Regions from separate parts of the Pseudomonas sp. AC070 genome, predicted to be linked through region 2. Evidence: predicted binding sites of a transcription regulator. Region 2 holds the regulator's gene; the other holds the start of a gene.
The links. Region 2 encodes FliA, which starts transcription of late flagellar genes. Its sites were predicted from a motif close to CTAAAGTTTNNNNNNNNNNNGCCGNTAA; they were not measured.
Positions count from the first base shown of each region.

Region 1: the regulator FliA is predicted to act here: its motif matches at 9,623-9,650, upstream of ACZZ0Q_RS09100 (flagellar protein MotY).

Region 1 covers NZ_OZ409871.1:1,988,335-2,003,295, forward strand. Annotated here, with positions in the region: gene ACZZ0Q_RS09045 (PhzF family phenazine biosynthesis protein) at 1-134, shown strand, start outside; gene ACZZ0Q_RS09050 (GGDEF domain-containing protein) at 215-1,282, shown strand; gene ACZZ0Q_RS09055 (ABC transporter ATP-binding protein) at 1,279-2,334, opposite strand; gene argF (ornithine carbamoyltransferase) at 2,331-3,251, opposite strand; gene ACZZ0Q_RS09065 (cold-shock protein) at 3,532-3,744, opposite strand; gene ACZZ0Q_RS09070 (molybdopterin oxidoreductase family protein) at 4,144-6,252, shown strand; gene grxD (Grx4 family monothiol glutaredoxin) at 6,379-6,705, shown strand; gene bfr (bacterioferritin) at 6,763-7,233, opposite strand; gene ACZZ0Q_RS09085 (bacterioferritin-associated ferredoxin) at 7,433-7,648, opposite strand; gene rnt (ribonuclease T) at 7,825-8,496, opposite strand; gene pyrC (dihydroorotase) at 8,493-9,539, opposite strand; gene ACZZ0Q_RS09100 (flagellar protein MotY) at 9,688-10,599, shown strand; gene ACZZ0Q_RS09105 (argininosuccinate synthase) at 10,736-11,953, shown strand; gene gloA (lactoylglutathione lyase) at 12,040-12,432, shown strand; gene ACZZ0Q_RS09115 (PA3496 family putative envelope integrity protein) at 12,580-12,762, opposite strand; gene nth (endonuclease III) at 12,868-13,506, opposite strand; gene ACZZ0Q_RS09125 (Rnf-Nqr domain containing protein) at 13,493-14,062, opposite strand; gene ACZZ0Q_RS09130 (RnfABCDGE type electron transport complex subunit G) at 14,059-14,658, opposite strand; gene ACZZ0Q_RS09135 (RnfABCDGE type electron transport complex subunit D) at 14,651-14,961, opposite strand, start outside.
Region 2 covers NZ_OZ409871.1:3,407,474-3,422,316, forward strand. Annotated here, with positions in the region: gene ACZZ0Q_RS15240 (CheW domain-containing protein) at 1-226, opposite strand, end outside; gene ACZZ0Q_RS15245 (ParA family protein) at 314-1,102, opposite strand; gene motD (flagellar motor protein MotD) at 1,153-2,025, opposite strand; gene ACZZ0Q_RS15255 (flagellar motor protein) at 2,040-2,780, opposite strand; gene ACZZ0Q_RS15260 (protein-glutamate methylesterase/protein-glutamine glutaminase) at 2,780-3,913, opposite strand; gene ACZZ0Q_RS15265 (chemotaxis protein CheA) at 4,046-6,301, opposite strand; gene ACZZ0Q_RS15270 (protein phosphatase CheZ) at 6,313-7,101, opposite strand; gene ACZZ0Q_RS15275 (chemotaxis response regulator CheY) at 7,121-7,495, opposite strand; gene fliA (RNA polymerase sigma factor FliA) at 7,580-8,326, opposite strand; gene fleN (flagellar synthesis regulator FleN) at 8,323-9,153, opposite strand; gene flhF (flagellar biosynthesis protein FlhF) at 9,268-10,599, opposite strand; gene flhA (flagellar biosynthesis protein FlhA) at 10,615-12,732, opposite strand; gene flhB (flagellar biosynthesis protein FlhB) at 12,912-14,048, opposite strand; gene fliR (flagellar biosynthetic protein FliR) at 14,052-14,828, opposite strand; gene fliQ (flagellar biosynthesis protein FliQ) at 14,832-14,843, opposite strand, start outside.

The DNA of each region.
Region 1 (14,961 bases), 1.4 Mb from region 2:
GCCTGGGCAAAACCCGGTTCGACGCGTTCCAGTGTTCGGCGCGCGGCGGCGAGCTGTTCTGCCGACTCGACGGCGAGCGCGTCAGCATTGGCGGCCACGCCGTATTGGTGGCCAGCGGTTCGTTGCATCTGTGACCGCGTGCCGCTGAGCAACCGGGCGAGGCGCGGGGGGCTGGTTATACTGGCCTAACGTTCCTTATGGAGAAGGACTGCTAATGCCGTCTCGCCACCAGCTGCTGCGTGTGCGTCGAATCCTCTTAGCCAGCAGCGCTTCGCTGGGCTATCTGTTGCTGTGCTGGTTGGCGTTTGCCGGCGGGTTTATGCAACTGACTCTGGCCGGCATGCTGCTGCTGACCATCGCCGTGGTCGCCAGTACCGCCGGTTTCCTGGCCCTGACCTGGTTCAACCTCAACCTGCGTTTTCGTGATCCCAGCCTGACGGTGCCGCAGATGGGCTGGGCGATTGGCGTGATCTTCGTCAGCGTTTACTACGCCGACAGCCTGCGTTCGCTGTTTCTGATGATGGTGTTGGTGGTGCTGATGTTCGGCGCTTTCCGGCTGACGTTGGGCGGTTTCGTGCGTGTGGGGCTGTTCACCATCGGCTGTTACGCGGTGCTGATGGCCGCGCTGCTGTATCGCGGCGTGCGCTTCGACTGGCACGTGGAGGCGATTCGCGCCCTGGCGTTTTTCGTGCTCACCGGTGGCGTGTCGATGCTGGGCCTTGAGATGAGCCGGCTGCGCAATATTCTGCAGGAGCGCAACCGCGACCTGCAGGTGGCGCTCGAGCGCATTCAGCAGTTGGCGATCACCGACGAGCTGACCGGCTTGTACAACCGGCGCTTTGCCAACGACATTCTCGATCAGCAAAAAGCCCTGGCTGATCGCGGCACCTACGATTTTGTGGTGTGCATGCTCGACTTAGACTTCTTCAAACACGTTAACGACGCCTACGGCCATCCCGGCGGCGACGCGGTGCTGTGCCAGTTGGCGACGATTCTGCAGCGCATGGTGCGAGACGTGGATTTTGTCGCAAGGATGGGCGGCGAGGAGTTTTTACTGGTGCTCTCGAACACCAACGAAGCGGGCGCCGCCTACGCCATGGAGCGCTTGCGCCAGGCGCTGAACACTACGCAGTGGGAAGGCTTCCCACAGTTGCGGCTGACATTGTCGGTGGGCATCAGCCGCTACGTGAGCCCGGAACCGTGGCAAACCACCTTGCAGCGCAGCGACACCGCGTTGTATCAGGCCAAGGACAGCGGCCGCGATCGGGTGGTCGTGCTTTAGAGCTGACTGCCGGGTGCGGCGAAGGTGACCACCTGCTGCGCCGCCACCCGCACGCCAACGTACTCGCCGGCTTGGCGCTGCACGTGGCTGGGAAATAACGCGTCCACATGCGCACCCGTGGCCAACCGCAGGCGATACAGGGTGTTGGCACCCTGAAAGCTGCTGCTCAACACCTGCGCCTGTTGGTCGCCCTGCTCAGTGAAGGTGAGGTCGTCGGGGCGCAGCAACACGTCCACCGGGCTGCCGCTGGGCCAGTCGCGGGCCTGGCAACTGACAACGCCCAGTTCGGTTTGCACCGACTCGCGGCTGAGCAGCTCGCCGCGAATGAAATAACCCTGGCCGATAAAGCTCGCCACGAAGGGCGTTTGCGGGCGGTGATAGAGGTTGTACGGCGTGTTCCATTGCTCCAGGTGGCCTTCCTTGAATACGCCAACCTGATCGCTGACGGCGAACGCTTCTTCCTGGTCGTGGGTGACCAGAATGGCGCTGGTGCCGCGCGCTTTGAGAATCTCACGCACTTCCTGGCTCAAGCGGCGGCGCAGTTCGTTGTCGAGGTTGGAAAACGGCTCATCGAGCAACAGCAACTGCGGTTCCGGCGCCAATGCGCGAGCCAGCGCCACACGCTGCTGCTGGCCGCCCGACAATTCATGGGGAAAGCGTTTGGCCAACGTCGAGAGCTTCACCAGTTCGAGCAATTCTGCTGTGACCTGGGCGCAATTGGCCTGCTGGCGAATGCCAAAGGCGACGTTGTCGGCAACGGTTAAATGCGGGAACAGCGCGTAGTCCTGGAACACCATGCCGATGCGGCGCTTCTCGGGCGCCAAGGTGAAGCCGGGGCGCGAGAGTAGGGTGTCAGCGAGCTGGATGTCGCCACTGAGCACCGGCTCAAACCCGGCGATGGCACGCAGCGTCGTGGTTTTGCCGCAGCCAGAAGGACCAAGCAAGCAGCCGATTTCACCTTCGTGCAGCGTGAGATCCAGCTGTTGCACCACGAGGTGGTCGCGGTAGCCGCAGCTGAGGTTTCGCAGGGCCAGCAGTGGCGCCGCACTCATGCCGGGCGGTAGCCGGGCTCGACCAGCATTTCCAGCAGCGCCTTCTGCGCGTGAAGGCGATTTTCAGCTTGGTCCCACGCGCCGGAGCGCGGGTCGTCGAGCAAGTCTTCGCTGATTTCCTCGCCACGGTGGGCGGGCAGGCAGTGCAGGAACAGCACGTCGCTGGCGGCTTGGTCGAGCAGGGCGCGGGTGACTTGATAGGGAGTAAACAGCGCGAGGCGTTCGGCGGCTTCTTCTTCCTGCCCCATGGAGGTCCAGACGTCGGTGCTCACCAGATGGGCGCCGGCCACGGCCTCGCGTGGGTCGCGCACGATGGTCACGCGGCTGCCAGCGGCGGCCAGGAAGCTGGCGTTGGGCTCATAGCCTTCAGGGCAAGCCACGCGCAAGTGGAAATCAAACTGCTGGGCGGCTTCGATGTAGCTGTTGCACATGTTGTTGCCGTCGCCAATCCAGGCCACGGTTTTGCCCTGAATCGGGCCGCGCAGTTCCTGGTAGGTCTGCATGTCGGCCAGCAATTGGCAGGGGTGCAAATCGTCCGACAAACCATTGATTACCGGCACGCGCGAGTGGGCGGCGAATTCGGTCAGGGTGCTGTGGGCGAAGGTGCGGATCATCACGGCATCAAGCATGCGCGACATGACGATGGCGGCATCGCTAACCGGCTCGCCGCGTCCGAGCTGGGTGTCACGCGGCGACAGGAAAATGGCCTGGCCGCCGAGCTGGATCATGCCGGCTTCGAACGAGAGGCGCGTGCGGGTGGAGGCTTTTTCGAAAATCATGCCGAGCACGCGGTTTTTCAGCGGCTCAAAAAGGATGCCTCGATTGCGCAGGCTCTTCAGCTCGATGCCACGACGGATCAGGCCCAGCAACTCATCGGGCGTGCAGTCCATTAGCGAGAGAAAGTGTCTTGCGCTCATCATTAACTACCTTTTGTACAACGATTGCGCTGGTGAACAAGCCGGGCCTTTTCGGGAAAAGGTTTTCACAAGAAAAAAGGGCTCTACCAGCGGCTGTGGGCCGCACGGTGCGACGAAATGGGGAGGCGGGATCTTATAAGGAAATGTCGCGCCGTGTCATCTTTGGCACGAATCGCGTTTATACGAGATGTCTCCAGCCGTTATGCCTTACGGCCTGACCCGTTTTTCAGGCATAAAAAAACCCCGCCGAAGCGGGGTTCTTTTTGAAGCGCGGGGAGTCTTAAACTACCTGTACTTCTTCAGCTTGCATGCCTTTCTGGCCTTTAGCGGCCACGAAAGATACGGTCTGACCTTCTTTCAAGCTTTTGAAGCCATCGGATTGGATAGCTTTGAAGTGCACGAACAGGTCAGCGCCGCCGTTGCTTGGAGTGATGAAGCCGAAGCCTTTTTCATCGTTGAACCATTTAACGGTACCAGTTTCGCGATTAGCCATGGTGTAGATCCTTGAACAGAGTGGATTGCGGCGGGCTACAGGCCCTGCCAGTACTGAGTGCAAAGAGTTATCGGAATACGTGTAGATGGTTGGATCGAGATCTAAACACCAAGTTGCGATTCGCGGTACACATGCAGCACAGTGGCCTAAAGATACGCACTTTGTTGGAGTAATGCGACTAGCGAAGCCTCTGTAATCGATATAAATGGCATATATCTGCCGAAACGCGGCTCCGTTGGCAGTTAAAAACGCTGTAAGGACCGCTTGAAGAACGGTATGGATTCTCCTGATGGGCCCCAATTCATGGGGCTTTAGCCTATGGTGCCGCTGCCGGTTGCGCTCCATAGTCAGCACTTAACGACCGGATGCGTCGTCCCAAATAAAAAATGAGGCCAGGCCGTGACCAAGACCCTCCATCACCGTGCGTGCCATTTATGCGAAGCCATTTGTGGGCTGAGCATCGAGACCGAAACCCAGCCCGACGGCACCCAGCAGATCCTTTCTATTAAAGGCGATGCCCTGGACAGCTTCAGCCAAGGCCACATCTGCCCCAAAGCCGTTGCGCTGCAAGATATCCAGCACGACCCCGACCGCCTGCGTCAGCCCATGCGTCGAGTGGGCAGCGAATGGCAGGCCATCGAGTGGGACGAAGCCTTCGAGCTGGTCGCCAGCCGCCTCGCCGATATCCAAGCGCGTCACGGCCAGAATTCCGTGGCGGTGTATCAGGGCAACCCGAGCGTGCATAACTACGGGCTGATGACCCACAGCAATTACTTTCTCGGCCAGCTGAAAACGCGCAACCGTTATTCGGCAACGTCGGTGGATCAATTGCCTCATCACCTCACCAGCCATTTGATGTACGGCCATGGCCTGCTGATTCCGATCCCCGATATCGATCACACCGACTTTATGCTCATCCTGGGCGGCAACCCGCTGGCGTCCAACGGCAGCATCATGACAGTGCCCAACGTGGAAAAACGCCTGAAAGCCATCAAGGCGCGCGGCGGCAAAGTGGTGGTGGTCGACCCGCGCCGCAGCGAGACGGCGGGTATTGCCGACCAGCATATTTTCGTCCGTCCGGGGCAAGACGCCGCGCTGCTGTTCGGCGTACTCAATACATTGTTTGAAGAAGGGCTGACCCGCGTCAGCCATCTGCCCATCGACGGGCTCGACGAGGTGCGCGGCGCCGTGGCGGCTTTTACCGCCGAGGCCATGAGTGCGCGCTGCGGCGTGCCGGCAGAGACCATTCGCCAACTGGCGCGAGACTTTGCCGCCGCCGATTCAGCTGTGTGCTACGGCCGCATGGGCGTTTCCACTCAGGTGTTTGGCACGCTCTGCCAATGGGTGGTGCAACTGATCAACCTGGTGACCGGCAACCTCGATCGCGTCGGCGGGGTGCTGTGCACCGAGCCAGCGGTGGATTTGGTGGCGACCACTTCGGGTGGCCATTTCAATCGCTGGCAGAGCAGGGTGTCTGGCTTGCCCGAGTACGGCGGCGAATTGCCAGTTTCAGCGCTGGCCGAAGAAATGCTGACGCCGGGAGAAGGGCAGATTCGCGCGCTGGTTACGGTCGCGGGCAATCCGGTGCTGTCGACACCGAACGGCCGCCAGTTGGAACAAGCGCTCGATGGCTTGGAGTTCATGCTGTGCATCGACTTCTATATCAACGAAACCACCCGTTACGCCGACCTGATTCTGCCGCCGACCGCGCCGCTTGAGCACGATCATTACGACACCACCTTCAACGTATTCGCCGTGCGCAACGTCACTCGCTTCAACGAACCGGTGCTGGCCAAACCGCAGGGGGCGTTGCATGACTGGGAGATTTTCATCGGACTGGCCAAGGCATTTGCCAGTAAAACCGAGGCAACGCTGAAGCCAACCATGGAGCCGGCGAAGATGATCGACATGGGCCTGCGCATGGGCCTGTATGGCGACAACTCCGAGCACAAACTGTCCGTCGCTATGCTGCGCGACCATCCCCACGGCATCGACCTGGGTGCCTTGAAGCCCAATCTGTTGGCGCGGTTGAAAACGCCGAGCAAAACCGTGCTGGCAGCGCCGCGAATTTTGCTCGATGACATCGCCCGTTTCGCGGCGCAGCCGGTACCGCAAGCCGGTGAGCTGGTGCTGATCGGCCGCCGCCATGTACGCAGCAACAACTCGTGGATGCACAACTATCACCGACTGGTGAAAGGCAAGCCGCGTCACCAATTGCTGATGAACCCGCAAGACATGGCCAGTCGCGCGCTCACCGACGGGCAGCGCGTCAGCGTGCGGTCGCGCGTGGGCATGATTGAAGTGGAAGTGGCCAGCAGCGACGACATGATGCCGGGTGTGGTGAGCTTGCCGCACGGCTGGGGCCACGGCCGGCCGGGCGTGCAGATGGCGATTGCCAGCGCGCAACCAGGCGCCAGCGCCAACGACCTGACCGATGAACGCCACCTCGACGTGCTGTCTGGCAATGCGGCGCTCAATGGCGTGCCGGTTGTGGTAGCGGCGGCGTAGGCCTGATAGGTACGACGATAGGAGGGTCGCGCCAAGTGCGCGGCTTTCCGATACAATGCGCGTCACCGTGTCGGCCCGTGAGTCGGCGAGTTTGACAGTCAGATAGGCCTTAGTGCTGAGGTACCCATGGATATCATCGAAACTATCAAAGAGCAGATCGCGAACAACGCCATCTTGCTGTACATGAAAGGCTCGCCGAACGCCCCGCAGTGTGGCTTCTCGTCGAAAGCCGCTCAGGTTGTCATGGCATGCGGCGAAAAATTCGCCTACGTCGACATCCTGCAAAACCCCGAAATTCGCGCCAACCTGCCGAAATACGCCAACTGGCCAACCTTCCCGCAACTGTGGGTCGGTGGTGAGTTGGTTGGCGGCAGCGACATCATGGTTGAGATGTTCGAAAACGGTGAGCTGCAAACGATGGTGAAAGCCGCCGCTGCCAAAGCCGACGCTTGATTAGCTGACGCGCAATAAAAAGCCCCGCCGAAGCGGGGCTTTTTATTGCCTGACGATTTACTCGTCCATCTGAGATTGCAGGTAATTCTGCAGGCCGACTTTGTCGATCAGGCTGAGTTGGGTTTCCAGCCAGTCGATGTGCTCTTCCTCGGAGCAGAGGATGTCTTCGAGCAGTTCGCGGCTGGCGTAGTCGCCAATGCTCTCGCAGTAGGCGATGGCTTCCTTAAGGTCGATGTGCGCTTTGTGTTCGATCTTCAGATCGCACTCGAGCATCTCTTTGGTGTTCTCGCCGATCAGAATCTTGCCGAGGTCTTGCAGGTTCGGCAGGCCTTCCAGGAACAAGATGCGCTTGATCAGCTTGTCCGCGTGTTTCATCTCGTCGATGGACTCGTGGTACTCGTGCTCGCCCAGTTTTTTCAGGCCCCAATCTTCATACATGCGCGCATGCAAGAAGTATTGGTTGATGGCGACCAGCTCGTTGCCGAGGATTTTGTTGAGGTGCTGGATGACTTTCTTGTCGCCTTTCATGTCTGCGGCCTGCCGTGCAAGGGGGTTATAGCGTGAGAGTCTGCCCCCGCATGTTTAAGGTGTCAAATGTAAGTAATTGAATTTAAACAGAAAATAAACCCGAATAAGAATGTTTAGATTCCGCGTCTTGGCGCTAACTAATTGAATTTCAGGCATAAAAAAACCGGACACGCGGTCCGGTTTTCAGAAACTGACTACTTTAAGCCGCAGAAAATTGTGCATATCCAAGGGCGGCCTGGCTGCTTTGCACTTCGGTAAGCGCTTCGCGTACGACTTTCTTGGCCAGCGTCGCGCATTTGCCGCACTGGCTGGCGACTTCCAGCGACTCACGAACGTCGCGGTAGCTGCAGCAACCTTCGTAGATTGCATCGCGGATCTGACCGTCGGTAACACCCATGCAGAGGCATACGTACATATAAGGCCCGAACTCAAAGTGACTTGATGCGGGGGATATTAATGTTAATGAGAATGCTTGTCAAAACTCGACGGGGACGATTCCTACGCTTACTGATGAACGGTCTTATCCTCAAATGCCGGGCACAAAAAACCCGGCGCAGCGGCCGGGTTTTCTAAAGCGGAGCGGGGCAGCGATCAATCGTCGAAATCCTGCCAGCCGCCCATTTCCTTCCAACGGTTAACGATGCCGCAGAACAGCTCGGCGGTTTTCTCGGTGTCGTACCGGGCGGAATGCGCCTCACGGCCGTCGAAATCCATGCCTGCCGCCTGACACGCGCGCGCCAGCACGGTTTGCCCGTAGGCGAGGCCGGCGAGGGTGGCGGTGTCGAAGCTGGAGAAAGGGTGGAACGGGTTGCGCTTCAGATCATTGCGAGCCACGGCCGCATTGAGAAAGCCCAGGTCGAAACTGCTGTTGTGGCCCACTAGAATGGCGCGCTTGCAGCCGTTGGCTTTTAGCGCTTTGCGGATGCCACGGAAGATATCCGTCAACGCCGCTTCTTCGCTCACCGCCATACGTAGCGGGTGGTCGAGCTTGATACCGGTGAACTCCAGCGCGGCAGCCTCGATGTTGGCGCCTTCAAACGGCTCGATACGGAAGAAGTAGGTGTGCTCCGGAAACAGAAAGCCTTTTTCGTCCATGCCAACGGTGACGGCTGCAATTTCCAGCAGCGCGTCGGTGGCCGAGTTGAACCCGCCGGTTTCCACATCGACCACCACCGGCAAATAGCCGCGAAAGCGCGCGGCCATGGGGTGGCGCGAATTGCTGCTGCCGCCTTCCGGTTCGTCGTCGTAGTTGTCTTCACTCACGCGGTTTGCTCCAGCAAGCGCCAGCGCAGTTTTTCACCGGCGCGCAGCGGGACGACACTGTGCTCGCCAAGCGGCAGGCTGGTCGGGGCAGTCCATTCTTCACGGACCAAGGTAATGGTGTCGGTATTTCGCGGCAGGCCGTAGAAGTCCGGGCCGTGCTGGCTGGCGAACCCTTCAAGCTTGTCCAGCGCGTTACGTTGCTCGAACGCTTCGGCGTACAGCTCAATCGCCGCGTAGGCGGTGTAGCAGCCGGCGCAACCGCAGGCAGCTTCTTTGGCGTGTTGAGCGTGCGGCGCCGAGTCGGTGCCAAGGAAAAACTTGGCACTGCCGCTGGTGGCGGCGTCCAGCAGGGCTTCCTGGTGCACGTTGCGCTTGAGGATCGGCAAGCAGTAGAAGTGCGGGCGAATGCCGCCAACCAGCATGTGGTTGCGGTTATAGAGCAGGTGATGGGCCGTGATCGTCGCGCCGACGTTGGCCGGGGCGCTGTTGACGAACTGCACGGCATCGCCGGTGGTGATGTGTTCGAACACCACCTTAAGCGTAGGAAAGCGCTCGACTACACGGGTCAGGTGCTCATCGATAAACACCTTCTCGCGGTCGAACACGTCGATCTCGCCGCGCGTCACTTCGCCGTGCACCAACAGAGGCAGGCCCACTTCAGCCATGGCTTCAAGCACGTGGAAAATTTTGTCGACGCTGGTCACACCAGAGTCGGAATTGGTCGTGGCGCCGGCTGGATACAGCTTGGCAGCGTGTACGAACCCAGATGCCTTGGCGCTGCGAACGTCGTCCGGGCTGGTGAGGTCGGTGAGGTACAGCACCATCAGCGGCTCGAAATGGCTACCGGCGGGGCGGACGGCAAGGATGCGCTGGCGATAGCCGTCGGCTTCAGCGGCGTTGCGCACCGGCGGCACCAGGTTCGGCATGATGATGGCGCGACCGAAGGTGCGCGCGACGTCGGCGACCGTATGGGGCAACACCGCGCCGTCGCGCAGGTGAATATGCCAGTCGTCCGGACGCAGCAGGGTGAGGCGGTCAGTCATGGGGGGCGATACCAGATCAGCGAAATTTGTGCGGTGAAAACTGCTGCGAATCCTACCGGAAAAGCCTGGTAGCGGCACCCGCTATCAAGTTTTCCCAACGCCAACCGATACCCCCATCAGAACGCCGTAATTCTTCATGGAGCCTACCGTGCGCCAGCGCTATCTCGCCTTGTTCAGCTTATTCGCCAGCCTGCCGGCCATGGCGATCACCTTCCAAACGCGCCTGGAAAAGGTTGAATGGAAGGTCGACGGCGATCAGTTCGAGTGCCGCCTGTCGCAGGACATTACTGATTTCGGCCAAGGCCAATTCGTACGCCGTGCCGGTGAACAGGTCACCTTCCGCCTGCAGGCCCGCGAGCGCTGGCTGGGCGCGGGTTCCGCCACGCTGATTGCGGCCGCAGCGCCGTGGCAGCCGGGGCGCGGCGACGTCAATCTGGGGATCGTCACCGTCGACAACGGCGCCACGCCGTTCAACAGCACCCAGCAACAAGGCGCGCGCATGCTTACCAGCATTCTGGAAGGCCGCAGCCCCGTGGTGCGTCATCGCATGCCGGACGGCGGTGAGGGCGTTGAAGTTCGCCTGCTGCCAGTCAAGTTCAACAAGGCCTACCACGACTATCTGGACTGCACGACCAAGCTGCTGCCAGTGAATTTCGACCAGATCAAACAAGTGCAAGTCGCCTTCCCAGGTGGCGGTGCGGACCTCGACGATCTTTCCCGCGCCAAGCTGGAAATAATCCTGCAGTACCTCAAGGCCGACCCCAGCGTTAACCACATCGAGCTGGACGGCCATTCGGATAACGGCGGCAACCGGCTCACCAACCTGGATATGTCCCGCCGTCGCGCGTTGGCGGTGCAGGAATATTTCAAGGCCAATGGCATTCCTGAAAGCCAGGTCATCGTTCGCTTCCACGGTGAGCGTTATCCGTTGGTACCCAACACCAATGTCGCTAACCGTGCGAAAAATCGCCGGGTGACCGTGCACTTGTCCCGCGAGCCAATGCCGCCAGCACCGACCACGCCCGCGAGCGCGCCGATAAAACCTGCTGCCACGTCCTGATTACAGGTTGTGCGCTTCCCGTCGTTTAGACGAAAGAATCCGTCGCTTCATCGTCATTAGCTGTCGCGCCTCTGTAAATTGTGCGGCGCGGCCAGTAGAATCGCGGGTTTTCCGTAGAACCCCGTGGAGTGATGGCATGGCGGACGTAAAGAAGGTTGTCCTGGCGTATTCCGGTGGCCTGGACACTTCGGTGATTCTCAAGTGGCTGCAAGACACCTATCAATGTGAAGTGGTGACATTCACCGCCGATCTCGGTCAAGGCGAAGAAGTTGAGCCAGCCCGTGCCAAGGCACAGGCCATGGGCGTCAAGGAAATCTTCATCGACGACCTGCGCGAAGAGTTTGTTCGCGACTTCGTTTTCCCCATGTTCCGCGCCAACACCGTGTACGAAGGCGAGTACCTGCTGGGTACTTCCATTGCCCGTCCGCTGATCGCCAAGCGTCTGATCGAAATCGCCAACGAAACCGGCGCTGACGCCATTTCCCACGGCGCCACCGGCAAAGGCAACGACCAGGTTCGCTTCGAACTCGGCGCTTATGCGCTCAAGCCTGGCGTAAAAGTGATCGCTCCGTGGCGTGAGTGGGATTTGCTCTCGCGTGAGAAGCTGATGGACTACGCCGAAAAGCACGCCATCCCAATCGAGCGTCACGGCAAGAAGAAATCGCCGTACTCCATGGATGCCAACTTGCTGCACATCTCCTACGAGGGCGGCGTGCTGGAAGACACCTGGACCGAGCACGAAGAAGACATGTGGAAATGGACCGTCTCGCCTGAGAACGCTCCAGACAAACCGACATACCTGGAACTGACCTACCGCAACGGTGACATCGTCGCCCTCGACGGCGTGGAAATGTCCCCGGCCACCGTGCTGGCCACGCTGAATAAAATCGGCGGCGAGAACGGTATCGGTCGTCTCGACATCGTTGAAAACCGCTACGTGGGTATGAAATCCCGTGGCTGCTACGAGACGCCCGGCGGCACCATCATGCTGCGTGCTCACCGCGCCATTGAATCGATCACCCTGGACCGCGAAGTCGCTCACCTCAAAGACGAGCTGATGCCCAAGTACGCCAGCCTGATCTACACCGGCTACTGGTGGAGCCCGGAACGTCTGATGCTGCAACAGATGATCGACGCCTCGCAGGCCCACGTGAACGGCGTGGTTCGTCTGAAGCTGTACAAAGGCAACGTCATCGTCACTGGTCGTAAGTCTGAAGGCTCGCTGTTCGACGCCAACATCGCCACCTTTGAAGAAGACGGCGGCGCGTACAACCAGGCCGACGCGGCTGGCTTTATCAAGTTGAACGCCCTGCGCATGCGCATCGCCGCCAACAAGGGTCGCAAGCTGTTCTGATAAGCTTTTGCGGCTGACCAAACCCCGGCCACGAGCCGGGGTTTGCATTTATAAGCCTGTCACAGGCAACCGATGAGGAACGACTGATGAGACTGCTGCACACCATGCTGCGCGTCGGCGATATGGACAAATCCATCGCGTTTTATACCGAGGTGCTGGGCATGACCCTGCTGCGCCGCAAAGACTACCCCGACGGCCAATTCACCCTGGCATTCGTGGGCTACGGCAACGAAGCGGACAACAGCGTGATCGAGCTGACCCACAACTGGGGCGTCGAGAGCTACGAGCTGGGCACCGGTTACGGCCACATCGCCCTGGAAGTAGCCGACGTCTACAAAGCCTGCGAAGACATCCGCGCCCGTGGCGGAAAAATCACCCGCGAGCCAGGCCCGATGAAGCACGGCACCAGCATTCTGGCCTTCGTCGAAGACCCGGATGGCTACAAAATTGAACTGCTGTCGCCCTCGCGCGGCGACTAAAAGATGCCCTGTAGGAGCTAGCTTGCTAGCGAACCCTGCAAACGCTGATTTCCGAGTTTCCAGGGTTCGCGACCAAGGTCGCTCCTACAAAAGCGAGGCAGCGCCCAATAAAAAGCCCGACATCAAGTCGGGCTTTTTATTGGCTGATCACAGATCAAAATCGTATTCGGCCAGTTGTTTGTGCAACCGTCGCTCTTCCAAGAGGTTGTCGATGATGCGGCGCTTGGTCAGGTTGGTTTTTGCCACCTCAACCGGTGCTTCCACCACTTCCTCGCTTTCGTCACTTACCACGTCTTCGTCGAGTTCCAGTTCTTCTTTGCTAGTGCTCATTGACGTCCACTCCGGCTACAGGGCCATTGGCGCACCTTATATAGGCAAATTCGGGACGGGTAAAAAAGATTTTTTCAATCGAGCGATAGTAGGAACATTAAAAAGTCAATCGTCCGAGGTTTTGGCTTTGTACTCGCACAGGTCTTCAATCCGACAGCTACCACACCGTGGCTTGCGGGCGAGACACACATAACGGCCGTGCAAAATCAGCCAATGGTGCGCATCCATCAGAAAATCCTTGGGCACAAACTTCAGCAGTTTCTTTTCCACCTCCACCACGTTTTTGCCCGGCGCGATGTTGGTGCGGTTACTGACGCGGAAAATGTGCGTGTCCACCGCCATCGCCAACTGCCGGAACGCGGTGTTGAGAACCACGTTGGCGGTCTTGCGGCCCACGCCCGGCAAGGCTTCCAGCGCTTCGCGATTTTCCGGTACCTGGCTGCCGTGTAGCTCGATAAGGCGCCGGCAGGTTTCGATCACGTTCTTGGCTTTGCTGTTGTACAGGCCAATGGTCTTGATGTACTCGCTCAACCCGTCCACGCCCAGCGCGTAAATCGCCTCCGGGGTATTGGCCACCGGGTACAACTTGGCCGTGGCTTTGTTGACGCTAACGTCGGTGGCTTGCGCCGAAAGAATCACCGCAATCAGCAGCTCAAACGGCGTGGTGTAGGCCAACTCGGTCTTCGGCTCGGGGTTGTCTTCGTGCAGGCGGCGAAAAATTTCGTAGCGTTTAGCGGCGTTCATCGGCGGTCGGGTCGGCAGAAAGAGAAGAGGGAAACACTGATCGGGACAACGCCCACAGCGCGCCCAGCACTATAAACGCGCCAGGTGCCAGGGCGAAAAGCGGCAATCCGCTGAAGCCGGGAACAGACCAGCCAGAAGCGCTTGGGCCAAACAACCACTCGGCATGGCTGAGCAGCGTGCCGAGGCCGAGCAATTCCCGCAGCGCGCCGAGCAGCAGGGCGACCCCGCTGAACAGCAAACCGTGGCGCAGCCCTTGTAGCGCGTTTGCCGGGGCCTGCACTACGGCGAGCAGAAGCAGCGGCAAAAAAATTCCCAAGGCATTGCGCAGCTCCAGTGCTCTGGCCTGCATGAGCAAGTCTGCGACGCTCAGCAGGGCGCACGCCGCGAGCAGCAACACTGCGCGCACTAACGTGGCGTCCAATCGGCGCAACAGCCCGGCCAGCACGCCCACAGTGATCAGCAGCGGCAGCGCCACGATGCTCAGCCCCAGGCTTTTAATCAGCAAATCGCTGGCACCCAGCAGCGGCGCCAGGGCCAGCCAATTAAGCGGCCTCATGGCGCCACCCCTTGAAGCAGGTGAGCTTTATGCGCATCGAAATACCGCAGGCCCTGTTGCACGGCCTGGCTGACCGCGCGGGACGTCACGGTGGCGCCCGCCATCTGGTCGAATGGGCCACCATCGGCTTTCATCCGCCAATCGGCATCACCGGCGCTGCGACCGAAAAAACCGCGCAACCACGGGCTTCTCGCCGCGTTGCTGAGGTCTGCCAGGCCTGGCGTTTCTCGTTCGCTCAGCACCTTGACGGCCAATAACTGCCCCGACGGCGCGATGGCCAACAGCAACTCGATGCTGCCTTCGTACCCTTCGCCGCGCGTTGGAAGCAGCACCGCGACGGGCACGCCGCTCAAGGTGGCGAGGTAGCCAAACGCCGGCTCCGGCAGGCGCAGTTGCTCTCTATCGGCCAAGGCCATCGGCGCCGCAGTCGGGTGATTGTCGTAGCTGCCGGGCGCCAGTAAATCCAACAAGGCGCGCTCGCTGGCGGCCTGCCGTTCCCTGGCGATCTGGTCGCCGAGCAGGTGCTGAACGCCCACCACGGCAGTCATCAGCGCGAGCAATAACGCGCCGATGACCAGCGCATTGCGCTTAGTCATTCGCCACCTCCGCTAAGGGTTTCGCTGCCCGCCGCTCGATCATCGGTACCAACAGGTTCATACCGAGTACGGCGAAGGCCATGCCGTCAGCGTAGTTGCCCCACGTGCGGATTACGTACAGCCACAGCCCAACGCCGACGCCGAACCAGAGGCGGGCGCGGTCGCTACTCGCGCCGGACACCGGCTCGGTGGCGATAAAAAATGCGCCCAGCATCGTGGCGCCGGAGAACAGATGAAAAAACGGCGAGCCGTTGGAATCCGAGCCGGAGCCGTTCCAGCACAGCAAGCTGGCCACAAATAACG
Region 2 (14,843 bases):
CGGACTCAACCGCCACCGGCTTCGGCTTGCTAACAGGCGCTGGCGCAGGCTGCATCGCACGCACGGGAGCCGCCACCGGCGCCGGTGCTGGCGCAACGACAGCAAGGCTCACCGGCTCAGCGGGAAACGCGTCGGCCAGTTCGGCAGCCGCTTCCTGCAGCAAGCCGTCCAGATAGGACTGCAAGGCCAGCTGCGGGCGATTAGCGGTAGCGGTAGGACGACTCATAGAACAAACCCGGTGAAATGGACTGACTCATATATCGGCAGCATCCGCCGCAGACTTGAGTCAGCCCTGATAGCAAAAATCGCCATGCTATGCGACCTGCGCAGACAGTTCGTGGCTGAGCAAGTGCTTGAGCAGCGCGCGATACGCCAGTACACCCCGGCTCTTGTCATCGAATTGTGAAGGCGTCTGCCCTGCCCGACTGGCATCGCGCAAGCGGGTGTCGACCGGAATGTAGGCGGGCCACAGGTGGTCCGGGTAGGCATTGCGCAGCGTGCGCAAGGTGCTTAACGAGGCCTGGGTGCGGCGGTCGAACAGGGTCGGCACGATGGTGTACGGCAAGGCTTGTTTGCGCGAGCGGTTGATCATCGCCAGCGTGCTGACCATGCGTTCCAAACCTTTCACGGCGAGAAACTCGGTTTGCACAGGAATGGCCAACTGCTGGCTGGCTGCCAAGGCGTTCACCATCAACACGCCCAACAAGGGCGGGCTGTCGATGATGGCGTGGTCGAAGTCATCCCACAGCTGCGCCAGGCTTTTGGCGATCACCAGGCCCAGGCCGCTCTGCCCCGGCGACTGCCGCTCAAGGGTGGCGAGCGCCGTGCTGGAAGGCATCAGCGAAATCAGCGGATGGCTGGTGGGTAACAGCAATTGCCCCGGCAACCCTTGCGGCACGCTGCCTTGGTGCTGGAACAAATCGAATGCGCTGTGCTCCAGCGAATCGGGGTCATGCCCGAAATAGCTCGTCATGGAGCCATGTGGATCGAGATCGACCACAACCACGCGCTTGCCCGCATCGGCCAACAGCCCTGCGAGTGCGATGCTCGTGGTGGTCTTGCCGACCCCACCTTTTTGATTGGCTACTGCCCAGACTCTCATGTTCGTTATCCTCCCGGCGCACCAAGGGCTTACCGAGAACAAGCGCCAACCTAAGGGGCCGGCGACGGGGAATTGACAGCACCGCCCGAAGGCGGCTGCACCGCAGGCGGTTGTGCAGGTTGTGTGCCAGCCCGCTCTAACGCGGCGTCGGGCTGGGCATGAGCACTGCCTACACCGCTCACGCTGCGTCGCACATCCAAGTTGCGTGACACCACCAGCACCACCCGGCGATTGCGCGCTCTTCCCTCTGCCGTCGCGTTATCCGCGATTGGCTGAAACTCTCCATAACCGACCGCTGCCAGGCGCCCGGCGTTCACGCCATCCATGGCCATCATTCTTACAATGCTAGCTGCCCGCGCCGTAGACAACTCCCAGTTCGTAGGAAATTGCGCGGTCTTGATCGGAAGATTATCTGTGAACCCTTCCACATGAATCGGATTCTCGTAAGGCGCCAGAATTTTGGCAACTTTTTCGATAATGGTGAAGGCCGTGTCGTTGGGAATGGCATCACCGCTGGGAAACAGCAGGCTCGAGTTCAACTCGATTTCAATCCACAACTCGTTGCCACGCACCTTCAATTCATCGCTTTTGATCAGGTCGCCGAACGCCGCTTTTACCGCATCGCTGATTTCCTGCAGGGCCTTGCTCGGGTCTTCGCCGTGGGCTTCGTCCTGGTCCTGCATCTTTTCAGGTTCAGTGGTCAGCGGCCTTTCTTCGCCGACCGGAATCGGTTTGACGGCGCGGTCGGGCTGGTTGAAAACGCCCACCAGCGTGTCGGAAAGAATTTTGTACTTGCCTTCGTTGATCGAGGAAATTGAATACATCACCACAAAAAAGGCGAACAGCAGCGTAATGAAGTCGGCGTAGGAGACCAGCCAACGTTCATGATTTTCATGTTCTTCCTGATGCCGCCGACGCGCCATAGTGAGCCCGACCTTTAGTCCATGAAGCCTTGCAGCTTGAGCTCGATGGAGCGCGGATTCTCACCCTCGGCAATCGAGAGAATGCCTTCCAGGAGCATTTCCCGGTAACGCGACTGGCGCAGGGCGATGGCTTTGAGCTTGTTGCCCACGGGTAAAAAAAACAGGTTGGCCAAGGCCACGCCGTAGATGGTGGCGACAAACGCCACGGCGATACCGCTGCCCAGCATGCTCGGGTCGGCCAGGTTGCCCATCACATGAATCAGGCCCATGACCGCACCAATGATGCCGATGGTGGGCGAGTAACCGCCCATGCTGTCGAACACCTTGGCGGCTTGAATATCGCGGCCTTCCTGGGTGTAGAGGTCCACTTCCAGAATGCTGCGAATGGCTTCGGGCTCGGCGCCGTCCACCAGCAATTGCAAGCCTTTGCGGGCGTAAGGGTCAGCCTCGACGTCAGCGACCGCTTCCAGACCGAGCAAGCCTTCTTTACGCGCCGTCATGCTCCAACCCACCACGCGGTTGATGCCGCCGGCCAGGTCGATGCGTGGCGGGAAAATAATCCAGCGCACCACGGCCAACGAACGTTTGAACACCGACATCGGCGTTTGCAGAAACGCCGCGCCCAAGGTACCGCCCACCACAATCAGAAAAGCCGGGCCATTGACCAGTGCGCCGACGTGGCCGCCTTCCAGGTAGTTGCCCCCCAGAATGGCAACGAACGCCAAAATCACCCCGATAAGGCTAAGTACATCCATCAGACACAGGCCTCCACCAGGTGTCGACCGATGTCATCAAGGCTGTAAACCGCGTCTGCGAGGTTGGCTTTTACGATGGCCATGGGCATGCCGTAAATCACGCAACTGGCTTCGTCTTGCGCCCACACCTGGCTGCCGCCCTGCTTGAGCAGGCGCGCGCCTTCGCGGCCGTCGGCGCCCATGCCGGTAAGCACCACGGCCAGAACTTTGTCGCCATACGCTTTGGAGGCGGAGCCGAAGGTGATGTCCACGCACGGGCGATAGTTCAGGCGCTCATCGCCAGGCAGAATTTTTACCGTGCCACGGCCGTCGACCATCATTTGTTTGCCACCGGGCGCCAGCAAGGCCAGGCCGGGGCGCAGTTGGTCGCCGTCTTCGGCTTCTTTCACGCTGATTTTGCACAGCTTGTCCAAGCGCTCGGCAAACGCCTTGGTGAAGGCGGCCGGCATGTGCTGAATCAGCACGATGGGCGCGGGGAAATTCGCTGGCAGTTGGGTTAGAACGCGTTGCAGCGCCACCGGGCCGCCGGTCGAGGTGCCGATGGCCAACAGTTTGTAAGGCTTGCGCTTGGGCGCTGCGCTGGAGCCGGCAGCAGGCGCTGCAGGAGCCGGCCGTGGCGCAACTGGCGCGGGGCGCGCAGGGGTGCTGCTGGTGGCGGTGCTGGAAGAGCTGGCGGCGGGCGCATGACTGGGCGCAGGTGCCGGCGCGGCAGCAGGCATACCGCTGTAGCGGCGATTACTGCGGGCGATGGTGTGTACCTTCTCGCACAGCAGTTGTTTGACTTTCTCGGGGTTGCGGGAGATGTCTTCGAAATTCTTCGGCAGGAAGTCCACCGCACCGGCATCCAGCGCATCGAGCGTAACGCGCGCGCCTTCGTGGGTGAGCGAGGAGAACATCAGTACCGGAGTGGGACAGCGCTGCATGATGTGACGCACGGCCGTAATGCCATCCATCATCGGCATTTCGTAGTCCATGGTGATCACGTCAGGCTTGAGGGCCAGGGCCTGATCGATCGCTTCGCGACCATTGGTGGCAGTGCCAACGACCTGGATATTCGAGTCGGCGGAGAGAATCTCCGAGACACGCCGGCGGAAAAAGCCGGAATCGTCCACCACCAGAACCTTAACTGCCATAACCGCTCCTTTGTACCCGCCCGAGACCCCGTTGGGCCGTCGCGCTTGGTGCTGCGCAAGCAGGCGGAGCGCTTATTTACGTCCCGTAAATGCCACGCTCCATGCCTTATCTACGCTGAGTGACACACCGCATCAGATGCGGCGTGCGTAACGCTTGAGCATGCTCGGCACATCCAGAATCAGGGCAATGCGCCCATCACCCGTAATGGTGGCCCCGGACATTCCCGGAGTGCCTTGGAGCATCTTGCCCAGCGGCTTGATCACGACTTCTTCCTGGCCCACCAACTGATCGACCACAAAGCCGATCCGCTGCGTGCCCACCGACAGAATCACCACATGGCCTTCGTGCTGCTCTTCGTGCTGGGCGCTGCTGATGAGCCAGCGCTTGAGGTAGAACAGCGGCAAGGCTTTGTCCCTCACGATCACCACTTCCTGACCGTCGACGACGTTGGTGCGCGACAGGTCGAGGTGGAAGATTTCGTTGACGTTAACCAGCGGGAACGCAAACGCCTGGTTGCCGAGCATGACCATCAAGGTCGGCATGATCGCCAAGGTCAGCGGCACCTTGATGACGATCTTGGTGCCTTGGCCTTTGGCCGAGTAAATGTTGATGATGCCGTTGAGCTGGGAAATCTTGGTTTTCACCACGTCCATGCCCACGCCACGGCCAGACACGTCGGAAATCTCGGTTTTGGTCGAGAAGCCCGGGGCGAAAATCAGGTTGTAGCATTCGGCTTCGCTGAGGCGGTCTGCGGCGTCTTTGTCGAGCACGCCCTTCTCCACCGCTTTGGCGCGCAGTACGTCGGGGTCCATGCCGTTGCCGTCGTCCGAAATCGACAGCAGGATGTGGTCGCCCTCTTGCTGCGCCGACAGCACGATTTTGCCGCCGCGGCTTTTGCCGGCGGCTTCGCGTTTTTCCGGCGACTCGATACCGTGGTCCACCGAGTTGCGCACCAAGTGAACCAACGGGTCGGCGAGTGCCTCAACCAGGTTTTTGTCGAGGTCGGTTTCTTCACCGACCAGCTCCAGGTTGATCTCTTTTTTCAGGCTGCGGGCCAGGTCGCGAACCAAACGCGGGAAGCGACCGAAGACTTTCTTGATCGGCTGCATGCGGGTTTTCATCACCGCGGTTTGCAGATCTGCCGTCACCACGTCGAGGTTGGACACCGCCTTGGACATGTTCTCGTCGCCGCTGTTGAGTCCCAGACGCACCAGACGGTTACGCACCAGCACCAACTCGCCGACCATATTCATGATTTCGTCCAGCCGCGCGGTGTCGACGCGCACGGTGGTTTCCGCTTCGGCGGCTGGGCCGGCTTTATCAGCAGCGGCAGCAGCAGGTGCCGGGGCTGGCGCAGCGGCAGGTTTAGCCGGGGCGACAGGTTTGGCCGGCTCGGCTTTCGCGGCGGGCTTGGGCGCAGGTGCAGCTGCTTTCGCCGGCGCGGCGGCGGCCGGCACTGGCGCCTGGGCAGCGGGTTCTACGAATTTCCCTTGGCCGTGCAGTTGATCCAGCAAGGCCTCGAATTCGTCGTCGGTAATGTTGTCGCCAGCGCCACTCGCCGCAGGCGTTGCCGCTGCTACTGGCGCGGCGGGCGCTTGCGGCTCAGCGGCGGGCTCAACGAATTTGCCTTTGCCATGCAACTGGTCCAGCAGCGCTTCAAATTCGTCATCGGTAATTTCATCGCCACCACCGGCAGCGGCCGGGGCCGCACTGGCAGGCGGCGCGCTGACCGGCGCAGCGGGCGCGGCAGGAGCAGCAGCGAACTGGCCTTTGCCGTGCAACTGGTCGAGTAGCGATTCGAATTCGTCGTCGGTAATTTCATCACCGCTGGCGGCTGCTACGGGCGCTTTGGGCTCGTCGTGCAGGGCATCGAGCAACTGCTCGAATTCGCTGTCGGTGATATCGCCAGAGGCTTCTGCCGCAGCGGGCGCCTCGGCAACGTCGGGTTCGGGTTCAGCCTCTGGTTCGGCAGTCGCACCGGCCAATTCTGCGGCACTCTGCGGCTCGGCCAAACGGGCCAGCGCCGCCAACAGCTCTGGCGTAGCCGGTGTCGGCGTGGTGCGTTCGCGCACTTCAGAAAACATGCCATTGACGGCATCAAGAGCTTCGAGAACGACGTCCATCAACTCCGAGTCAACGCGCCGCTCACCCTTGCGCAGGATGTCGAACACGTTTTCGGCAATGTGGCAGCACTCCACCAGCTCATTGAGCTGGAGGAAGCCGGCGCCACCTTTGACGGTGTGGAATCCGCGGAAAATCGCATTGAGCAGATTGGAATCATCCGGGCGGCTTTCCAGCTCGACCAATTGTTCCGATAACTGCTCAAGAATTTCGCCGGCCTCTACCAGGAAGTCCTGGAGGATTTCTTCATCGGCGCCGAAGCTCATCTGTGTGCTCCCTAGAATCCCAAGCTTGATAGCAGATCGTCCACGTCGTCCTGATTGGAAGCGACGTCTTCACGCTTATCGGCATGAATCTGCGGACCTTCACCATGAGAAGGCTCTTTTTGTTGTTCTTGCTCGGCGCGCAGCACGGCATGGTCGTGCTCGATACCCGCGAAACGGTCCACTTGGCTGGCCATAAGCACCAGTTTCAGCAGGTTGCTTTCCACTTCGGTAACCAGTTGCGTAACGCGCTTGATCACCTGACCGGTGAGGTCCTGGTAATCCTGGGCGAGCAGAATGTCGTTGAGATGCCCCGACAATTTGCTGCTGTCACGTTCGCTTCGGGCGAGGAACAGTTCGATGCGTTTGGCCAATTCGCGGAAAGCTTCGGCACCCAACTCGCGGCGCATAAAGCGACCCCAGTCGGCGCCCAGCGCAGTGGCTTCATCGTTGAGGTCGTTAACCAGCGGCGCGCTCTGCTCCACCAGATCCATGGTGCGATTGGCCGCTTTCTCGGTCATCGTCACGACATAGTTCAGGCGTTCAGTGGCGTCGGTGATTTGCGACACTTCCTTGGCATGTGGCACGCGTGGGTCAAGCTGGAAATTGACGATGGCGTTGTGCAGCTCACGCGTCAGTTTTCCCACTTCGTGGTAAAGACCACGATCACGCACTTTGTTGAGCTCATGAATGAGCTGCACCGCTTCGCCAAAATTACCTTTTTCAAGGCTATCAACGAGCTCGCGGGCATTGGATTTTAGGGACGACTCAAGGTCGCCCATGGGTAGATCGTCGTGCGCCATATTGCCCCCACGGCCGGGATCAGCCGTTAACACGCTCGAAGATTTTTTCGATCTTCTCTTTCAGCACTTGAGCTGTGAACGGCTTCACTACGTAGCCATTCACCCCGGCCTGCGCCGCTTCGATAATCTGATCGCGCTTGGCCTCGGCGGTCACCATCAGCACCGGCAGGTGCTTGAGACGGTCATCGGCGCGAACCGCACGCAGCAGGTCGATACCGGTCATTCCCGGCATGTTCCAGTCAGTGACGAGAAAGTCGAAGCTGCCGCTTTGCAGCATGGGTAAAGCGGTGGTTCCGTCATCAGCCTCAGCGGTGTTGGTGAATCCCAAGTCACGCAAGAGGTTCTTGATGATCCGTCGCATCGTTGAGAAGTCGTCAACGATGAGGATTTTCATGTTTTTGTCCAAGTCGACCTCCGTACAGTCCTAAACGCACCCAGCACCTGGATGCGCGTTGAATCGAGAAACTGGCAGTGCCGCTCAGCTAGCGCGCCACTCGCTCAAGCGTGCACGCAAACGAGCGGCACACTGGCTATGCAACTGGCTGACCCGCGATTCGCTGACCCCCAGCACTTCGCCAATTTCCTTGAGATTCAGTTCTTCGTCGTAATACAGCGACAACACCAACTGTTCACGTTCAGGCAGTCCAGAGATGGCCGCCGCCAATGCCGATTGGAAGCGTTCATCTTCCAGATCGCGCGAAGGCTCGAAGTGGGTAATGCCAGCGTCTTCACGCAGACCTGTGTGCTCGCCGTCCTGAAGAAGGTCGTCGAAACTGAACAAGCGGCTGCCCAAAGTGTCGCCAAGAATGCCGTAGTAATCCTCGAGACTCAATTGGAGTTCGGCCGCAACTTCTTGATCTTTAGCGTCTCTGCCCGTTCGGGCTTCAATTTTTCTAATTGCGTCACTGACCATGCGACTGTTGCGGTGCACCGAACGCGGCGCCCAATCGCCCTTGCGTACCTCATCCAGCATAGATCCACGTATACGAATGCCGGCGAAAGTTTCAAAACTGGCGCCTTTGCTGGAGTCGTATTTCTTAGAGGCTTCAAGCAGACCGATCATGCCGGCCTGGATCAGATCTTCCACCTGCACGCTTGCCGGCAAACGTGCCAGCAAGTGGTAGGCGATGCGTTTGACCAGAGGCGCGTAACGCTCGATCAACTGGTGCTGGGAGTCCTGCGCCTGTGCCTTGCTATACATACGGAGCCCATTGCCTGATGTCATACGGCCGTATCAGCAAGCGGTTGCTGGACCAGACGCTCCACGAAGAACTCCAAGTGCCCACGCGGATTGGCTGGTAACGGCCAGGTGTCGACCTTCTGCGCGATGGCCTTGAATGCCAGCGCGCACTTGGAGCGAGGGAAGGCCTCATAAACTGCGCGTTGCTTCTGTACCGCCTTGCGTACCGACTCGTCGTAAGGCACAGCGCCGACGTATTGCAAGGCGACGTCGAGGAAACGATCAGTCACTTTGGTCAGCTTAGCAAAGAGGTTGCGACCTTCCTGTGGGCTGTGCGCCATATTGGCCAGCACACGGAAACGGCTCATGCCGTGGTCGCGGTTCAGCAGTTTGATCAGGGCGTAGGCGTCGGTGATGGAGGTGGGCTCATCGCACACCACCACAATCACTTCCTGGGCCGCGCGCACAAAGCTCACCACCGCATCGCCAATACCGGCAGCGGTGTCGATCACTAATACGTCGAGGTTGTCACTGATGTCGCTGAACGCCTGAATCAGGCCAGCGTGTTGCATGGGCGTGAGCTGCACCATGCTTTGTGTGCCGGAGGCTGCCGGCACGATGCGGATGCCACCCGGCCCTTGCAGCAGCACGTCGCGCAGTTCGCATTCGCCACTGATGACGTCAGCCAGGGTGCGCTTGGCCGACAGGCCCAACAGCACGTCCACGTTGGCCAGGCCCAGGTCGGCGTCCATCAGCATCACACGCCGACCAAGGTCAGCCAGGGCCAGGGAAAGATTGACCGAAACATTGGTCTTGCCGACGCCACCCTTGCCGCCGGTCACCGCGATCACCTGTACGGGATGCATACCCATGTTATCTACACACCTTGTCTAGCTCGACTGAGGCCACTTGGCTGATTACGTTCAGGCTCGGCACCGGGCCAATCTGAACGACTAAATTTCGTTACTGCCTTGCTCTACAGCGAATCAGCCTGCGCGACGCGCCGGGTTCTGGTACAGCCCGGCGAACATGTCGGCCATGGCGTCTTCACTGGGCTCCTGAGGCGCCTGCAAACTCACGGCCCGACTCACCAACTGATGACTGCGCGGAACGTGCAAGTCATCTGGAATGCGCGGACCGTCTGCCAGATAGGCTACCGGTAGATGCTGGCTTATAGCCAGACTTAAAACCTCGCCCAAACTGGTTGCTTCATCGGCCTTGGTAAGAATACAGCCACTCAGACCGCAACGCTTATAGCTATGGTAGGCCGCCTTGAGCACTTGGCTCTGGCTGGTAGCGGCCAGAACCAGATAATTTTTCGATTTGACCCCACGACCGGCCAAGGTTTCCAACTGCATGTGCAGCGCCGGATCATTACCCGGCAAGCCGGCGGTATCGATCAGCACCACGCGTTTGCGCGCCAATGGCTCGAGCGCTTGGGTCAGCGAGGTGCCGGGGTCCACTTGGGTCACCGACACATTAAGAATGCGACCCAAGGTTTTCAGTTGTTCCTGGGCACCGATGCGGTAGCTGTCCATGCTCACCAGCGCCACGTGTTGCGCGCCGTATTTCAAAACATAACGCGCCGCCATTTTTGCCAGTGTAGTGGTTTTGCCCATACCAGCCGGACCAACCAGGGCGATCACACCACCCTCTTCCAGCGGCTCGACTTTTGGCGTTTTGATCGCGTGGGCCAGGTGGGCAAGAATCATGCGCCAGGCCTGACGCTGCTCGGACACGGCAGACACCCGCTCCAGCAGCACGCGCGACAATTCTGCCGGCAAGCCCATGCGTTGCAGACGACGCCACAGCGCAGCCTGTTGCGGACGGCGACTTTGCATCTGACCCCAGGCCATCGAGCCCAGTTGCACTTCAATCAGCTCGCGCAGGCCGTTCAATTCGAAACGCATGGCGTCGAGGCTGCGTTGGTCGGTTGCCACCGCCTTCGCAGGTTGCGGCGCCGGTGCGGCAGCCGGTTTTGGTCGCTCAGGGCGAACAAACGAGGCCGGCAACTCGGGCGCCACGATGGACTCATTGGCGAACAACTGGCCGTCTTTCATTTTTTCGCCGGCCACACGGGTGGCCAGATCGGCTTGCGCCGACACCAGCATCGACTGCGTGCGACGCAACTCGTTCTCAAGCTCAGGGTTCGGCTGGCGTGCAGGAATCACCGGCGCCTGGTAGTCCAGGGCAGCGGTCAATTCCACGCCTCCGGCGACACGGCGCGTGCCGATGATGGACGCATCGGCGCCCAGCTCATCGCGAACCAACTTCATGACTTGACGCATATCGGCGGCGAAAAAGCGTTTAACTTGCATGACCTAAGCCTCAGTTCAGTTCTGACCCACCGTGGCAACGATGGTGACCTGCTTGTTGTCTGGGATTTCCTGGTACGCCAACACGTGCATGGTCGGTACTGCCAACCGTGCGAACCGCGAGAGCATCGCCCGAACCGGACCGGCTACCAGCAGAATCGCAGGCTTGCCGAGCATTTCCTGGCGTTGCGCGGCGTCCACCAGGGAACGCTGCAGCTTCTCGGCCATGCTTGGCTCCAGGAGAATGCCATCCTCGGAGCCTTGACCGGCCTTCTGTAGACTATTGAGCAATATCTGTTCCAACCTCGGCTCCAAGGTGATCACAGGCAGCTCCGGCTCTAGTCCCACAATGCCTTGCACGATTGAGCGCGACAGCGCGACACGCACCGCTGCCACCATGGCGGCGGGATCTTGACTCTTCACGTTGCTAATCGCTTCGGCGATAGAACGGATATCGCGAACCGGCACCTGCTCTTGCAGCAACGACTGCAACACCTTGAGCAAGGTCGACAGCGAGACCACGCCCGGCACCAATTCTTCGGCCAGTTTCGGCGAGCCCTTGGCCAGCAATTGCAGCAGCTGCTGCACTTCCTCATGGCCGAGCAATTCATGGGCGTGCTTGTGCAGCACCTGGTTCAGGTGCGTGGCGACCACGGTGCTGGCGTCGACCACGGTGTAGCCCAACGACTGCGCCTGATCGCGCTGGAACTGGTCGATCCAGACCGCATCCAGGCCGAACGCCGGATCTTTGGCGGCCACGCCGTTGAGCGTGCCGAACACCTGGCCGGGGTTGATCGCCAGCTCGCGGTCCGGGTAAATCTCGGCTTCGGCCAGGCTCACGCCCATGAGCGTCAAACGGTAGGCGTTGGGCTGCAAATCGAGGTTGTCGCGGATGTGCACCGAGGGCATCAAAAAGCCCATCTCTTGCGAGAGCTTTTTACGCACGCCCTTGATCCGCGCCAGCAGCTGGCCGCCTTGGTTGCGGTCTACCAACGGAATCAGGCGATAGCCCACTTCCAGGCCCACCATGTCCACCGGCGTTACGTCATCCCAACCGAGTTCTTTCACTTCCTGAGCGCGCTGGGCCGGCAGCAGCTCTTGCTGGCGCTGCACTTCGGCCACTTCGGCCACCTTGAGTTTGCGTTGCTTGTTGGCGATCCAATACGCGCCACCTGCGGCCAGAAAGCCCAGGCTGAGAAAGGAGAAATGCGGCATGCCAGGCACCAGGCCCATGGCGATAATCAGCGCAGCGGCGACGCCCAAGGCTTTGGGCGAGGCAAACATCTGGCGAGTGACTTGCTGACCCATGTCTTCGGAGCTGGAAACACGGGTCACCATGATCGCGGCGGCGGTGGACAGCAGCAGCGATGGAATCTGCGCCACCAAACCGTCACCGATGGTCAGCAAGGTGTAGATGCGGCCAGCGTCGCCGAAGCTCAGGTCGTGCTGAACGATACCGATGGCCATGCCACCGATCAGGTTGATAAACAGAATCAGCAAACCGGCGACGGCGTCACCGCGCACGAACTTGCTGGCACCGTCCATGGAACCGTAGAAGTCCGCTTCCTGGGCCACTTCACTGCGGCGCAGCTTGGCTTGAACCTGATCGATCAGGCCGGCGTTGAGGTCGGCGTCAATCGCCATTTGTTTGCCGGGCATGGCGTCGAGGGTGAAACGCGCGCTCACCTCGGAGATACGGCCGGCACCCTTGGTGACCACCACGAAGTTGATGATCATCAAAATCGCGAACACCACGATACCGACCACGTAGTTACCGCCGATCACCACCTCACCGAAGGCCTGAATCACCTTACCGGCGGCGTCGTGGCCTTCCTGACCGTGCAGCAACACCACGCGGGTGGAAGCCACGTTGAGGCCCAGGCGTAGCAGCGTGGCGGCCAGCAGAATGGTCGGGAATACGGCGAAATCCAGCGGGCGCAACGCATAAATCGCCACCAGCAGCACGACAATCGAAAGCGCCAGGCTGAAGGTAAATAGTACGTCGAGAATGAACGGCGGCACCGGCAACATCACCATGCCGAGCATCACCAGCAGCAACAGCGGAATACCGATATTGCCGTGCCGCAAGCCCGCCAGGTTGCCCCGAACATCGCCGATCAGTTGTGCGCGATCTATTGCCACAAGCCCATTCCTCGCCATTCAAACTTTTGACGCAAACGCGTCGCTAGCGGGGCTTTTGCAAGAAGTCGTCCAACTTTGGGATTGGGGCTTGAATGCTTTTTTGTAGGAGCGACCTTGGTCGCGAACGGGGTTTGCAGGGTTCGCGACCAAGGTCGCTCCTACACGCCCTTCAGTTACTCATCGCGACGCAGGTCTGGCGGAATGGGCAGATCTTTCAGGGGATCAGGCCGCTTGCCTTTGCCCGAACGGAACTGGCGCAACTGGTAGACGTACGCCAACACCTGCGCCACGGCAAGGTAAAGCCCCGCCGGAATCTCGCGATCCAGATCAGTGGAGTGGAAAATCGCCCGCGCCAGGCCAGGCGATTCCAGCACCATCACTTTGTGTTCATTGGCAATTTCGCGAATCTTCAGCGCCACAAAGTCGCCACCTTTGGCCAGCAGCACCGGCGCACCACCCTGCTGCGGGTCGTACTTGAGCGCGACGGCAAAGTGCGTCGGGTTGGTAATAACCACGTCGGCCTGAGGCACGGCGGCCATCATGCGGCGCTCAGCCATCTCCCGCTGCATCTGGCGAATCCGCTGTTTGACCTCGGGCTTGCCCTCGCTGTCTTTGTATTCGTCGCGGACTTCCTGCTTGGTCATCAGCATTTTTTGCCGGTTGTCCCAGAGCTGGAATGGCACGTCGACGGCGGCGATGAAAATCAGCCCCCAGGCCATCCACATGGCGCTGCGCCCCACCACCGTGATGCTGTGCATGATCGCCGCTTCCAGCGGCTCATGGGCCAGGGCCAGCAGGTCGCGCTTGTCGGCGTTGAGCACCGCCAGCGCCACCATCAGCACCAGGGCGAACTTGGCGAGGGCTTTGAGCAGCTCCAGACCGGCCTTGGCCGAGAACATGCGCTTGATGCCAGGCAGCGGGTTGAGCCGCCCGAAGTTCGGCGCCATCGACTGCGGCGAAAACAACCAGCCACCCAAGCCAATCGGCCCGAGAATCGAGGCCACCAGCAGCACGACGAAGAACGGGAACAGCGCCATCAGGGCGATGTAAATGGCGTTCTCGAACTGCAGCGCCATGCTGCCGTTATCCATCAGCAGCTCGCGGCTAAGGGAGAAGTTCTCTTTCATGATGGTGGCCATGGCATCGCCCATGGCGCCGCCGTAGCTCATCAGCGCGCCAACGCCCGCCACCAGCACGACAAAGGTATTGAGCTCGCGCGACCGTGCGATCTGGCCCTTCTCTCGCGACTCGCGGCGTCGCTTGTCCGTGGGCTCTTCGCTCTTCTCCGCGCCATTCTCGTTCTCGGCCATGGCCTATTTCGCCTGTACCAATTCGCGTAGCAACTGCAGGGCATCGCTGACCATCAGTTGATAGTGAGAGAGAAAGTCAGACAGGCTGATCCAAATGATCACAAAGCCCATCACCAGGGTAAGCGGAAAACCAATCGAGAAAATGTTCAGCTGCGGCGCCGCCCGCGTCATCACGCCAAAGGCGATGTTAACGATCAACAGCGCGGTAATGGCCGGCAGTACCAGCAACAAGCCGGCGCCCAACACCCAGCCTAGACTGGTAGCGATATTCCAGTAGTGGTTCGTCGTCAGGCCGGTGCCAATGGGCAGCGTGACAAAGCTTTCGGCCATGATTTCAAACGCCACCAAGTGGCCGTTCATGGCCAGGAACAGCAGCGTCACCAGCATGGTGAAAAATTGCCCGATCACCGCCACCGACACGCCGTTGGTAGGGTCGACCATCGAGGCAAAACCAAAGCCCATTTGCGTGGCGAGAATTTGCCCGCCCACCACAAAGGCATGGAAGAACAGCTGCAAGACAAAACCAAGCATCACCCCGACCAGCACTTCCTTGACGATCAAAAACACCGTCGCCAGGTTCAACGCATCGACGGCGGGCGCAGGCGGCAGGCTGGGGTAAATCACGAGGGTGAAGGCCAGCGCCAGGTAGACGCGCACGCGCATCGGCACCAGTTGCGTGCCAATGATCGGCATGGTCATCAACAGCCCGGCGATGCGGAAAAACGGCAGCAGAAAACCGCCCACCCAGCCGCCAATCTGCTCACCGCTCAGCTCGAACATGGCTTAGCCGATCAG